One region of the Pseudomonas sp. NPDC088444 genome, then DNA from elsewhere that is predicted to be linked to it. Evidence: riboswitches for the same ligand, from Rfam matches in the RefSeq annotation. Region 1 holds a riboswitch; each other region holds the start of a gene.
What was found. A riboswitch is a leader RNA that binds a small molecule or an ion and turns the genes downstream of it on or off. The one in region 1 is predicted to bind cobalamin.
Positions count from the first base shown of each region.

Region 2: another riboswitch for cobalamin. It lies ahead of ACI2KB_RS22495 (ABC transporter substrate-binding protein); the one in region 1 lies ahead of cobO (cob(I)yrinic acid a,c-diamide adenosyltransferase).
Region 3: another riboswitch for cobalamin. It lies ahead of cobW (cobalamin biosynthesis protein CobW); the one in region 1 lies ahead of cobO (cob(I)yrinic acid a,c-diamide adenosyltransferase).
Region 4: another riboswitch for cobalamin. It lies ahead of ACI2KB_RS22680 (CbtB-domain containing protein); the one in region 1 lies ahead of cobO (cob(I)yrinic acid a,c-diamide adenosyltransferase).

Region 1 covers NZ_JBJDNK010000013.1:111,912-115,285, reverse strand. Annotated here, with positions in the region: gene ACI2KB_RS23880 (cobyrinate a,c-diamide synthase) at 1-1,259, opposite strand, end outside; gene cobO (cob(I)yrinic acid a,c-diamide adenosyltransferase) at 1,269-1,880, opposite strand; cobalamin riboswitch at 1,986-2,180, opposite strand; gene ACI2KB_RS23870 (C40 family peptidase) at 2,273-2,812, opposite strand; gene ACI2KB_RS23865 (C40 family peptidase) at 2,908-3,374, opposite strand, start outside.
Region 2 covers NZ_JBJDNK010000012.1:6,335-9,708, forward strand. Annotated here, with positions in the region: gene ACI2KB_RS22485 (NCS1 family nucleobase:cation symporter-1) at 1-581, shown strand, start outside; gene ACI2KB_RS22490 (aspartate/glutamate racemase family protein) at 605-1,327, shown strand; cobalamin riboswitch at 1,497-1,693, shown strand; gene ACI2KB_RS22495 (ABC transporter substrate-binding protein) at 1,819-2,835, shown strand; gene ACI2KB_RS22500 (FecCD family ABC transporter permease) at 2,832-3,374, shown strand, end outside.
Region 3 covers NZ_JBJDNK010000012.1:141,942-145,315, forward strand. Annotated here, with positions in the region: gene cobN (cobaltochelatase subunit CobN) at 1-1,014, opposite strand, end outside; gene cobW (cobalamin biosynthesis protein CobW) at 1,018-2,082, opposite strand; cobalamin riboswitch at 2,203-2,424, opposite strand; gene ACI2KB_RS23090 (response regulator) at 2,476-2,886, opposite strand; partial or broken gene ACI2KB_RS23095 (ATP-binding protein) at 2,881-3,374, opposite strand, start outside.
Region 4 covers NZ_JBJDNK010000012.1:52,048-55,421, forward strand. Annotated here, with positions in the region: gene ACI2KB_RS22675 (ABC transporter substrate-binding protein) at 1-1,344, opposite strand, end outside; cobalamin riboswitch at 1,555-1,770, shown strand; gene ACI2KB_RS22680 (CbtB-domain containing protein) at 1,866-2,051, shown strand; gene ACI2KB_RS22685 (CbtA family protein) at 2,063-2,782, shown strand; gene ACI2KB_RS22690 (cobalamin biosynthesis protein) at 2,779-3,201, shown strand; gene cobM (precorrin-4 C(11)-methyltransferase) at 3,269-3,374, shown strand, end outside.

The DNA of each region.
Region 1 (3,374 bases):
GGGAAGTAGAAATGCACGTACGAAGCAGTCATTCGCCCGTCGCGATACACCGCTTCGGCGCCACGCCCGCCATTGGGGCTGATGCCACGGGCGATCGGGGTCAGGCCGGTGCTGGTCAGCGAATGATGATAGGTGTGCCCGCGCAACGTGCCTTCCGGCAACGCCACTGACTGCAACGCCAATGCAGCGAGGCGCTTTTGCATGACGGCCTCACCGTCGAGCAAACCCACCAGTTCGGCGCGCCGACCGTCTACATCCGTCAAGGCGTTCAACAGATAGAGCATGCCGCCGCACTCGGCCAGCAGCGGCTTGCCCGCCGCGTGGTGAGTACGAATGGCCTGGACCATCGAATGGTTCTGCCCCAAAGCCAGATGATGCAACTCGGGGTAGCCACCGGGCAGGTAGAGGCTATCGGCTTGCGGCAACGCGCTATCGCGGATCGGGGAGAAAAACAGCAATTCAGCGCCCATTGCACGCAGCAGATCGAGGCTGGCGCCGTAGGTGAACGCAAAGGCCTCGTCGCGGGCGACGGCAATGCGCACGCCCGCCAACAAAGGTTCGGCTGCCACGATGTCGGGCGCTTCGAACGTCACAGCGGGAGGCAGCGCAGAATCGCAGGTACTGGCCAACGCTTCAGCGGCAGCATCGAGACGCGCGTCCAGATCGTTCAACTCACTGGCTTGTACCAGTCCCAGATGACGGCTCGGCAATTCGATGCCGGTCTCCCGCGAGAGCGCCCCGTACCAGCGCAACCCTTCGGTCAGGCTGCCTTCGAGTAATTGCGCATGACGCACCGTGCCCACTCGGTTGGCCAGCACGCCTGCGAACGGCAAATCCGGCTGATAACGTGCAAGACCCAGCGCCAGAGCGCCGAAGGTTTGCGCCATGGCCGTGCCATCAATCACCCCCAGCACCGGCACACCGAAACGCCGGGCCAGATCGGCACTGGATGGCGTGCCATCGAACAGGCCCATCACACCTTCGATCAAAATCAGATCGGCTTCAGCCGCCGCTTCCCACAGCAAACGACGACTTTCCGCCTCGCCGACCATCCACATGTCCAGTTGGTACACCGGGTTGCCACTGGCGCGTTCGAGAATCATCGGGTCGAGAAAATCCGGCCCGCATTTGAACACGCGCACGTTACGCCCCTGATTGCGATGCAAACGTGCGAGGGCGGCGGTGACAGTGGTCTTGCCCTGACCCGACGCAGGTGCGGCGATCAGGACGGCGGGGCATTGGCGAGCGGCTTCATTCATAGGTGCAGCTCACAGCTCGATGCCCTTCTGCGCCTTGATACCGGCCTGAAACGCGTGCTTGACCACACCGATCTCGGAGACGGTGTCGGACAGGTCGATCAATTCCTGTTTGGCGCCACGCCCGGTAATGACCACATGCTGCATCGGTGGACGGCCTTGCAAGTCGCTGAGCACCTGGTCCAGATCAAGGTAGCCGTGCTTGAGGGCGATGTTCAGTTCGTCGAGGATCACCAGGCCAATCGAAGAATCACGCAGCAGTTCCTGAGTCACCGCCCAGGCGGCCTGCGCGGCGGCGATGTCGCGCTGGCGGTCCTGAGTTTCCCAGGTAAAGCCTTCGCCCATGACGTGGTAACGCACTTGCTCGGGGAAACGGCGGAAGAACAGCTCTTCGCCCGTGGCGTTGCGGCCTTTGATGAATTGCACCACGCCGCACTGCATGCCATGGCCCATGGCCCGCGCCAGCATGCCAAATGCCGAGCTGCTTTTGCCTTTACCGTTACCGGTCAGTACGAGTACCAGGCCGCACTCATTGGGGGCGCTGGCAATGCGTTCGTCCATCACCGCCTTTTTGCGCTGCATGCGCGCCAGGTGGCGTTCGTCACGTTCGAGGGATTCGCTCATCTCAGCTCTCCGCTTGAGGGCAGGTGTGGCAAACGGAGGGCGCAGACAAGGACTGACAGCAGGCATCGAAACACGTCGAGCCTGCGCAGAGCATCGCCCTCCGTGATGCTGTTGGATGGATCAGGCCGGTCTCCGGACTCATGAAAAGCCGCGCGCCTTCCCATGTTCATCGAACACAGTGGCATCGTGCGGGCCTTGGCTCATTTACCGTTGCGGAGGCAGTGCCGGGATGGATCGCAACGCGTTCGCACCGGCTTCCCTGTTTCACCCTTTGCGGGCACCTGAAACAATCGGCGAAGGTTAGAGGGTTGACTGGCGAGCGTCAATCTAAGAGACGTGGGTCATTGGCTGCTGGCCGGGAAACAGCAAACAGACAAAACGCTCTTAAGAAGTCAGTTACTGCGCGCCAGATTGGAAGGCTGAATCACTCGCTTGGCGTTCAACCAGGCTTTCTGCCAATACGGTTTATCGAGGCTGTCCAACTTGACCGTGCCACCGGTGGCAGGCGCATGAACGAAACGTCCTTCGCCGACGTAGATCCCGGCATGGCTGACATTCGAACCGCCACCCGTGGCGAAGAACACCAGATCACCAGTCTGCAACTGGCTGCGGTCGATGTCCGGACCGCGCAAGGTGATCATTTCGCGGGTCGAGCGCGGCAGCGTGATGCCTGCAGCATCGCGGTAAACGTAGCCAATCAGGCCACTGCAATCGAATCCGGAATCCGGCGTGTTGCCACCCCACCGATAAGGCGTACCCACCAGCCCGATGGCACGCAACAGCACGTCATCGGCGACAGGCGAAGAAAATTGAGGGGGAGCGGAAATGACAGGCCTGGAAACGACCTTGGGCGGGGATGGCGGAGGATTGCTGGAACAAGCGGCCAGCAATGCAGCCAGTGAAGCAACAGCCAGGCGAACCGTGTACGACATAAACACAACAACCTTTTTAGGATGCGGCTTACTCTGCCGGGAGCCGGGGCTGGGTGCAATCGGGGTTTCCCCGGTTGCACCCCCGGTAAAAACGGTTACTTACGATGTTGGCGCTTGAGTGTAGTCGAGGTCATAGCAGTCGTCGTTTCCGGGACCTTGGAAGGTGCCATGGCCAACGCGCGCTTGGCTTCGATGAAGGTACGGGCCCAGTAAGCGTCATCGAGACTGTCGACGCGCACGCCACCACTGCGACGGCTGCTGGAATGGATGAACTGGTCATCACCCAAATAGATGCCGGCGTGACTCACACGACCACGGCCCGCCGTGCTGAAGAACAGCAGATCGCCCGGCTTGAGATCATTACGCTTGACCAGCGGGGCATCGATATTGATCATCTCGCGAGAAGAACGCGGCAGGCTCATGCCCGCTTCTTCACGGAACAGGTAGCCGATGAAGCCACTGCAATCGAAACCGGACGTGGTGGAGGTGCCGCCGAAACGATAGCGAGTGCCGATCAACGACTTGCCACGTTCCAGAATGCTGTCAGCCAGCACTGGCAACT
Region 2 (3,374 bases), on a different contig from region 1:
ATATCATCAAAACCATCCCCAATACCTTCTTTCTGGTGCTGGGTTGCCTGGCCTTTCTGATCGTCACGGTGGCGGTGAACATCATGGCCAACTTCGTCGCCCCAGCCTTCGTACTCAGCAGCGTGGCGCCGCGCTACCTGACCTTCCGCCGTGCCGGGATGCTCAGCGCCACCGTCGCGGTCCTGATCCTGCCGTGGAACCTCTACAACAGCCCGGTGGTGATCGTGTATTTTCTGTCAGGCCTGGGTGCCCTGCTCGGCCCGCTGTATGGCGTGATCACCGCTGACTACTGGCTGCTGCGCAAGGGCCGGGTCAACGTGCCGCAGTTGTACAGCGAAGACCCTGAAGGCGCCTATCACTACTGGCGTGGTGTGAACCCGCGGGCCGTCGGCGCGTTCATTCCGGCGGCGATGATTTCCACGGTCACGGCCCTGGCACCGGCCTTCGAGTCGGTATCGCCGTTTTCCTGGCTGATGGGTGCAGCCATCGGTGCCGCCTTGCACCTGCTGCTGGCCGACCGCCGCCAAACCTTCAAAGACGTCAGTGGCGAGGCCATTGCCGTCAACACCGTTCAGCATTGATCGCAAGCGAGAGACCGTCACCCATGCGAATTTTGATCGTCAACGTCAACACCACCCAATCGATGACCCAGACCATCGCCGAGCAGGCGCGCAGTGTCGCGTCGCCTGGCACTGAAATCGTCGGCCTGACCCCGCGTTTCGGTGCCGAGTCGGTGGAAGGCAACTTCGAAAGCTATCTGGCGGCGATTGCCGTGATGGACCGGGTGCTGTCCTACGATCAGCCCTATGACGCGGTGATTCAGGCCGGTTACGGCGAGCATGGCCGCGAAGGTTTGCAAGAGTTGCTGGACGTGCCGGTGGTGGACATCACCGAAGCGGCAGCCAGCCTGGCGATGTTGCTCGGCCACAAATATTCGGTGGTGACGACGCTGGACCGCGCCGTGCCATTGATTGAAGACCGGCTGAAGCTGGCGGGCGTGTACGAGCGTTGTGCATCGGTGCGGGCCAGCGGCATGAGCGTGCTGGAACTGGAGGAAATGCCGGACCGCGCGCTGGAGGCGATTGCCGGTCAGGCCGTCGAGGCGGTCAAGCACGACAAGGCCGAAGTGATTTGCCTGGGCTGCGGCGGCATGGCGGGGTTGGACCAGTTGATTCGTGATCGCGCCGGGGTGCCGGTGGTCGATGGCGTGACCGCGGCGGTGGCGCTGGCCGAATCGCTGGTGCGCCTGGGGTTGAAGACCTCCAAAGTGCGCACATACGCGACCCCGCGCTCTAAAAAGGTGGTGGGTTGGCCGTTCAAGCTCTGACCCACGCTGCCCCTGATCACGCGTAGCCACGCTCGGTCTGTAGCAGTCCGGCTTGCCGGCGGTGGCGTCCTTGAAATCGTCGCCGCCGGCAAGCCGGACTGCTACAGGTCATGCGGCGGGCAATGAGCACCCGGCGGCGACATAGCGATGTGCGATCTTGCGCCAATCGTTTACTATCCCCGCCGCCGGTTTCCACACGGAATTAATAGGGAATCCGAAGGCCCGTCCACCGGGCCGAAACGGAACTGTCCCCGCAACTGTAGGCGCTGAGCCCTGCTTCCCGTTTGCCACTGGGTCACCCCGGGAAGGCCGAAGCAGGACGACGATGCGCCAGTCAGGAGACCTGCCGGCAAGCGTCAATCATTCACCGGCGGGGTGTCCGGGGGAGGACTCCCGAGTGCGCCTCGCGCCGCTTTCGCTCGTCTGCCAGCGATTCGGGATGTACTTTCCACTGCCTGCGCCGGTCATCAGGTTCATTGGAGAAGCCCTCGATGTCGCTGCGCCGCCTTGCCTCATTGTTCACCGGTCTGACGCTGTCCAGCGCAGCCTTCGTGTCCACCGCCATCGCGGCGCCGACCCACTATCCCCTGACCGTCGACAACTGTGGCGTGCCGCTGACGTTCACCCACGCCCCGCAAAAAACCGTGACCATTGGCCAGGCGGCCACCGAGATGCTATATGCGCTGGGCCTGAGCCAGCAGGTGGTGGGCACCTCATTGTGGTTCAACGAGACCCTGCCACAGTTCAAGGCTGAGAATGCCACCATCGAGCGCCTGGCCGACAATACGCCCAGCTTCGAATCGGTGATCGGCAAACGCCCGGACTTCGTGCCCGTGCAATTCGAATGGATGGTCGGCCCCCAAGGCGCGGTCGGCACGCGCCAGCAGTTTCAGGACTTGAAGATTCCCACCTACATCCTGCCCTCGGACTGCGAGGGCAAGAACAACCTGGTCGGCGCCGACGGCACGCGCACCGAGGCGTTTCGCATCGACACGCTGTACAAGAGCATCGCGCAACAGGCAGAGATCTTCGACGTGCAGGATCGCGGCCAGCAGTTGATCGACGGCTATAAGGCTCGCCTGGCCCACGCCATCGATCAGGCAAAGCAGCATGACGCCCGCAACGTCTCGGCGGTGTTCTGGTTCTCAAGCCCCGACATCAACACCGACCCTTATGTGGCCGGGCGCAAAGGCATTCCCAACTTCATGCTCGACACCCTGGGCATGCGCAATATCATCACCTCTGACGAGGAATGGCCCACCGTGGGCTGGGAAACCATCGCCAAGGCCAACCCGACGATTCTGGTGATTGCACGCATGGATCGCCGCCGATTCCCGGCGGACGATCACGAGAAGAAACTGGCCTTTCTCAAATCCGATCCGGTGACCCGCAACATGGACGCGGTGAAGAACAACCGCATCGTGATCATGGACGCCAGTGCCATGGAATCCGGTATTCGCCTGTTCGACGGCATCGAGCAACTGGCCAAGGCCACTGAGACGCCATGAACACCTTGAGCGTCGCCCGATGGCTGGGCCACGGGGTATGGGTCAGTGCGTTGCTGCTGGTGGCGATTGTCGCAGGCGTGGCCATTGGCGAAACGTCCATCAGTCTGTCGGCCATCGCTCAGGTGCTGGCCAACAAGCTGTGGGCTGCAGGTTTCCCGGTGGACCCGATCGACGAGGGCATCGTCTGGAACTACCGCTTGACCCGTGCCATCGTCGCGGCGGCCTGTGGCGCCGGACTGGCGATTTCGGGTGTGGTGCTGCAATCGCTGCTGCGCAATGCCCTGGCCGATCCGTACTTGCTGGGAATTTCGGCAGGGGCATCGACCGGCGCCGTGCTGGTGGCCATCGTCGGCCTGGGTGCCGGGGCCATTTCCCTGTCCACCGGCGCGTTCGTGGGTGCTGTCGCTGCGTTCGCCATGGTCGCCCTGCTCGCCCGCTCGTCCCGCACCAGGAGCGGTCCCCATGCAACGGGCCAGATCATTCTCGCGGGTATCGCCGGGTCGCAGCTGTTCAACGCCCTGACCTCGTTTCTGATCACC
Region 3 (3,374 bases), on a different contig from region 1:
GCGCCAAGCCAGGTCCTTGAAGCTGATCGGCCGACTGATGATGCGCCCGTCCAGCTCGGGCAGCGCGATGTGCATCGCCAGGTCGCGCGCGCCCAATCCTTGTTCGCTGGCCTGCCAGCCCGGTTCGTTGTCCTGGGCACAGATCGCCTGGATCACCGGGATATTTCGACGAAACGGTCGTAAATGCGGTGCCTCGGGCGTCGACTGGGCAAAACCGGTGGTGTTCAGGATGATTTCGCAGTCGACCTCATCCATCCAGTCCTGCACGGCATCGAGACAGGCAGGCTCTTTGAGGCTGGCGACAGCGATGGGTAACGGATTCAGCCCTTGGGCCATCAGTCGTTCGCAGAACACGTCGATGAACGCGGTGTTGGCCGCCTGCAAGTGCGAGCGATAGAAGAGCACAGCGGCCACGGGTTGACTGGCGTGCCATTCAACCTGCCAGTCGCTGAGCGATGCATTGCCCTTGCGCGGGTGATAGATCGCCACGCGGGGCAACGCCTGCGGCTCGCCCCAGGGGTACTCGCGCCCTAGCCACCGACTGGCCAGACAATTGAAAAGCTGCAAGGCGTTGTGCTTGCCGCCTTGGCGAAGGTAATGCCAGAGGCGCTCGCGGTCTTGCGCAGGTTCGGTGCTCAGGTCGCTGAGTTCAGGGTCCGGACGGTCATCACCGGGCACCAGAATCAGCTTGATGCCACGCGCGGCCAGTTCCACCAGGCGCTCCACGCCGTAGCGCCAATAACCGATCCCGCCGTGCAGCGAAATCAGAATGATCTTGGCATGACGCAGCACCTCGTCGACGTACAAATCGACCGAAGCGTGGTTCTGCACCTGCATGGGGTTGGCCAGGCGCAGACTGGGGTAATCGTCCGGCAACTGCTGCGCGGTCTCCGCGAGCAGCGCCAGATGGGAGTCACCGCTGCACAAAATAACCAGATCGGCAGGGGTCTGACCGAGGTCCGCGATGCTGTCGTCGGGGACGAAGCCACCGGGCTGGGTGCGCAGCAAATGCATGGGTTAACCCTGAATGGCTTCGCGCAGTTGGGCTTCGAGCACGGCGGCGTCCAGGTCCTGGCCGATCAGCACCAGACGGCTTTCGCGGGCCTCGTCGGCCTTCCAGGCGCGGTCGAAGTGCTTGTCGAAGCGCGTGCCGACGCCTTGCACCAACAGGCGCATTGGCTTGCCCGGAATCGCCACGAAGCCTTTGACCCGCAAAATGCCGTGCTGCACCACCGCCTGAGTCAGCGCATCAAGCAACAAGGCTTCGTCGGCTTGCGGCAGGGAGATGGAAATCGAATCGAAGGCGTCATGATCGTGATCGTCGTGGTCATCGCCATCGTGATGGTCGTGATGAGTCTTGCGACCATCGATGTGCACTTCGGACTCTGCACCCAGGCCCAGCAATACGCTCAACGGCAACTGCCCTTTGCTGGCCTCGATGACTTTCACCGCAGGTGGCAGTTCTTCCGCGACCTCGGCACGCACAGCAGCCAGTGCATCGGCGTCCAGCATGTCGGCTTTGTTGAGGATGACCAGGTCGGCGCTGGCCAGTTGGTCGGCGAACAGCTCATGCAATGGCGACTCGTGGTCCAGGTTTGGGTCGAGCTTGCGCTGGGCGTCCACTTGATCCGGGAAAGCTGCGAATGTACCGGCCACGACGGCCGGGCTGTCGACCACCGTGATCACCGCGTCGACGGTGCAGGCGTTGCGGATTTCCGGCCACTGGAAGGCTTGAACCAGCGGCTTTGGCAGGGCCAGACCGGAGGTTTCGATGAGGATGTGATCCAGATCGCCGCGACGGGCGACCAGTTCCTGCATCACCGGGAAGAACTCTTCCTGAACGGTGCAGCACAGGCAACCGTTGGCCAACTCGTACACGCGACCGGTGGCCTCTTCCTCGGTGCAACCGATGGTGCATTGCTTGAGGATTTCGCCGTCGATGCCCAACTCGCCGAACTCGTTGACGATCACCGCGATGCGACGCCCTTCGGCGTTGTCGAGCATGTGGCGCAGCAGCGTGGTCTTGCCCGAGCCGAGAAAGCCGGTGACGATGGTGACGGGAAGTTTGGCCAGTGATTTCATGGTTGCCCTCAGGCGCAGCGGCGGGCAAACAGGACGAGAACTGCAAGGCCGTCGCAGTCGACAGGCAAGCCGTTCGATTCGCCACCGGATCACCCCGCCCGGTTGTAATGAGAATACGTGGACGTGACGTCCGTTCGAGGCAGGTCTCCTGGCTCACGGTGGCGAATCGGCTGGCGGTTGCCAGTGATCACGCATTCATCGCGCCTTCCCGCTCGCGCAGTGGCTGTGCAATGAACATGACCGTTTACAGTTGCGGGGGCAGCTGTGGCTTGTACCACATTCCCTTCTTAGCGCCGACGCCTTGACAGAGCGGATCGGCGAACCTCAAGTGCGCAAGGCTACGCAGTGGCTTGACGAAGGTCAATGCGCAAGCGGAGCGAACCCGGCGCACCGCTAGTGCAATAACGCTTCAATCCCTTCGACCAGGCATTGCAGACTCACGGGCTTGTGCAGCACCACGGCGTCCGCTTGGCATTCAGCGCGCACCGATTCCAGGTCCGCATGGCCGGTGAGCAGCAAAATGGGCAGACCGGGCCTGATTTCCCGCAACACCCGAGACAACGCCACCCCGCTGAAATCTCCCATCGCGCAATCGCTGACCACGATATCCGGCGCGCGCTGGCGAATGGATTCGATCGCCTCAAAGCCACTGGACACCGACGCCACTGAATAACCTGCGTCGACCAACAGATGGGTCATGACCTCGCGCAAAGAAGCGTCATCGTCGACCAACAGCACGTTCGCACGGCTGGCCGGGATTTCGGCGCTGGCTTGCCCGGACGTCTGCACGATTGACTCATTCACGCCATCGCGAACCCTCAGCAGCAGGGTCACGGTGGTGCCACCGGCCATACCGCAATGGAGGGAAACGGTGCCACCCGCCTGCGCGGCAAAGGCTGACACCTGCGACAACCCCAGCCCGGTGCCCTTCCCCGCCTGTTTGGTTGTGAAGAAAGGTTCGAAGACCTGCCGGGCGATGGCTTCCGGAATGCCTGGCCCGTCATCTTCGACCGTCAATTGCAGGTACAGCCCATCGGCCAACGACTCATGCTCGGTCAGGGCCACCAGCGAAGTCGCCACACGAATGCTGCCCGCACCGCTCATCGCATCTCGCGCGTTGACCAGCAGATTGAGCACTGCGGCCTCCAGTTGCGTGGCATCGCACAAAACCAGCGCCGGCGCAGGCTCCAGTGCGAAGCGAAGGCTGACGTCCGGACTCAGGACACGGCCGAACAGCTCTTCGAGGTTGCGCAGTTGAGCGCTGACATCCAGCAACCTTAACGCCGATGAGT
Region 4 (3,374 bases), on a different contig from region 1:
GTCGTAATCCCAGTCCGCCTGGCGTTTGGTGGCTTGCACGTCACTCATCTGTTCGACGATCAGCTCGAAACCGGCTTGTCGAGTGGTGGCCTGGACCTGCTCCCACAGGGTGAATTCCGAAGGGGGTGTGCGGTTGCCCATCACCACATGGACTTGCAGGCGCTTGCCGTCCTTGGTCCGATAGCCGTCGCTGTCCCGGCCGGTCCAACCCGCCTGATCCAGCAACTGCGCGGCCTTGGCCGGGTCGTAATCCTGCGCATGCTGGAAGTCCGGGCTATAGAAACGCGTCGCCGGGCTCAGCGGACCGCCCGCCCTTGGAAACTCGTTGAAGTACACGCTCTTCAGCGCGCCTTCGATGTCGGCGCTGCGCACGAATGCTTCACGCACCCGCAGATCATCGAACGGCGCGCGGGTGATGTTCAGCGTGCCGTTGGTAGGGTTGCCGGGGCGCTGAGCGATGATCAGTTGCAGGTCCGGATTGCGTCGGGCCGCTTCGTGGGATTCCGGCGGCAGCGCCTCGATCACGTCCACCTCGCCCGCCTGCAACGAGGCAAAGCGTACCGACGGCTCCTGAATGAACTTCCAGACGATGCGATCCAGCCACGCCGGTCCCTGATGTTTGGCCGTCGGCGGCGCCCAGTTGTAATCCGGGTTGCGCACCAGTTCGACCTGGCTCTGCCGATCCCAGCGCACCACCTTGAACGGGCCACTGCCGACCGGGCTTTCACAGTTCACGTCCCGCGGGCGCTGCAACGCTGTGGGCGATTCAATGCCGAGAAATCCTTGCGCCAACACCTCCAGAAACGCCGCGTAAGGCGTGGCCAGATGAACCACAGCGGTCTGATCATCGATCACATCGGTGCTGCGGTACTGGCGGATGTAACCGCCCGCCGTGCTCGACTGGGTTTTCGGGTTGGCCATGTGATCGAGGTTGGCCTTGACCGCCGCCGCGTTGAACGGCGTGCCGTCGGTGAAATGCACGTCATTGCGTAAATGGAAGGTGTAAGTCAGGCCGTCGTCCGAAACCTCCCACGATGTGGCCAGCCACGGGCCGATGCGCCCGTCGGCGTCCATCGATACCAACGAATCCAGATACTGCTGCCCGATGAACACCTGCGGCATGTCGCCCGCCACATGAGGATCGAGGCAGGTGGGTTCGCGATCAGTGGCGTACACCAGCGTGCCGCCACTGACGGGCTTGTCACTGCGCGCCACGGTGGACGTGCCTTGGCCGCAACCGATCAACAGGCCACACAACGCAGCGATGCCCACAATGGGCGGGGTCTTGAGCAGCGACCGTGATCGGCTGCCGGGGAGTCGCAAATACGGGGCGGGTTCTCGCATGGGTCCTGATGCCTCTAGTCCGGGAACAGGGCCATTGCACGAGGCATGCCGGGTTTGAACGCCCGTAAATACGGGGCTCAGGGACGAAACAGAGCCTCGGGGGCGACAATCTGTGTGTCGGGTGTTGGCTGAGCAACAGCCCGGGCGAGTGGCTAGCGGGGCGGCATCGAATCGGCAGCCGTAATTGACTACCGCCCTTCGCCATGCTCTCCTACACGCCTTGTTACGGGTGCCCTTCACAGGGTGAAACGGGAAACCGGTGCGTGCAGACCTTGAATCTGCGCAAGTCCGGCGCTGCCCCCGCAACGGTAAGCGAGCGAAGAGTCAGATCCACTGTGTCGGTCAGCGATATGGGAAGGCGATTCTTGCAGGCATGTTCAATGCCCCTCGCAAGCCCGGAGACCGGCCCGACAATTGACACCTAACAAACCCGCGGTGGGCGGGCGCTGTTGAGTTCGCGACCGACGTTCGTCAGTGGCCTGCTTGCGCCTTCCCCACGCCTCGATATCAAGGGAAGCGCCATGTCGATCAGCACAACCAGCCATACCGCCAGCACCACCCAGACTCAGACCCAGCGCCTGACCGCCGCGATCAGCGCGATGATTCTCGGCGCGTGTCTGGTCTACTTCGCCGGTTTCTCGCACATTGCCGCCGTGCACAACGCCGCGCACGACACCCGTCACAGCGCCGCTTTCCCTTGCCACTGAGGCCTGCCGTCATGTTCAAGCGCATCGCTCAAACGGCCGGATTCACCGGATTGCTCGCCGCCCTCCTGCTGACCCTGCTGCAAAGCTTCTGGGTCGCGCCGCTGATTCTTCAGGCCGAGACCTATGAAAAGGCCCCGGCGGCCGAAATGCACGAACACGCCGACGGAGCCATGGTCGGCCACGTCCACGACGAAGAAGCCTGGGAGCCAGAAGATGGCTGGCAGCGCGTGCTGTCTACCACGGGTGGCAACCTGGTGGTCGCGGTTGGTTTCTCGCTGATGCTGGCGGCCCTCTATACCTTGCGCGCGCCGGGCAGCGTGCGTCAGGGCGCATTGTGGGGGCTGGCCGGTTATGCGGTGTTCGTGCTGGCGCCCACCCTGGGTCTGCCGCCAGAGCTGCCGGGCACTGCGGCTGCCGACCTGACGCTTCGACAGACCTGGTGGATTGGCACCGCCGCCTCGACCGCCGTGGGGCTGGCGCTGATCGTGTTCGCTCACAACGCGCTGCTGAAAGTGTTGGGGGCAGCGATTCTGGTGGTGCCCCATCTGATCGGTGCGCCACAACCCGCGGTGCATTCGGCTTTGGCGCCTGAAGCACTGGAAGCGCAGTTCAAGATCGCTTCTCAACTCACCAACGCTGTGTTCTGGATCGCCATGGGCCTGATCAGCGCCTGGTTGTTCCGTCGTTACGATGCACGCCAAACCCAAGCCGGCCTCAATCACGCCGTATGAGTGCAGGCCGTCAGCGGCCGATCCTCGTGATCGGCCTGGGTTGCCAAAGCGGCTGTCCGGTTTCGGTGCTGATGGGACTGATCGAGGTGACGCTGCTGGAGCATCGACTGGCCCTGTCCGACATCACCGCCCTGGCCTCCATTGACAGCAAGTCGAATGAGGCCGGGTTGCTGGAGCTGGCTGAACAACTGGCGTTGCCACTGACTTTTTTCAGCGCTGAGCAGTTGGCAGTGTTCGAGCCTCGGTTGAGTCATCGCTCGCAGATCGCTTTCGATAACACGGGGTGTTACGGCGTCGCGGAAAGCGCGGCGCTGGCGCTGGCGGCTCAGTTGGGTGACGGCGCTGCCACATTGATGATTGAACGGCGCAACAGTTCGCGCGCCACATTCGCCCTGGCCGGTAGCTTGCGCACCCTTTGATGGTTTGGTTATCCCTTTTTAAACGCACTCCCACAGGCCATCACCCGTTCTGAACTCCGGAGTTCTAATGACTGTCTTCTTCATCGGCGCAGGTCCCGGCGACCCTGACCTGATCACCGTCAAAGGTCAGCGTCTGATTCGCAATTGTCCGGTGATCATCTATGCAGGATCGC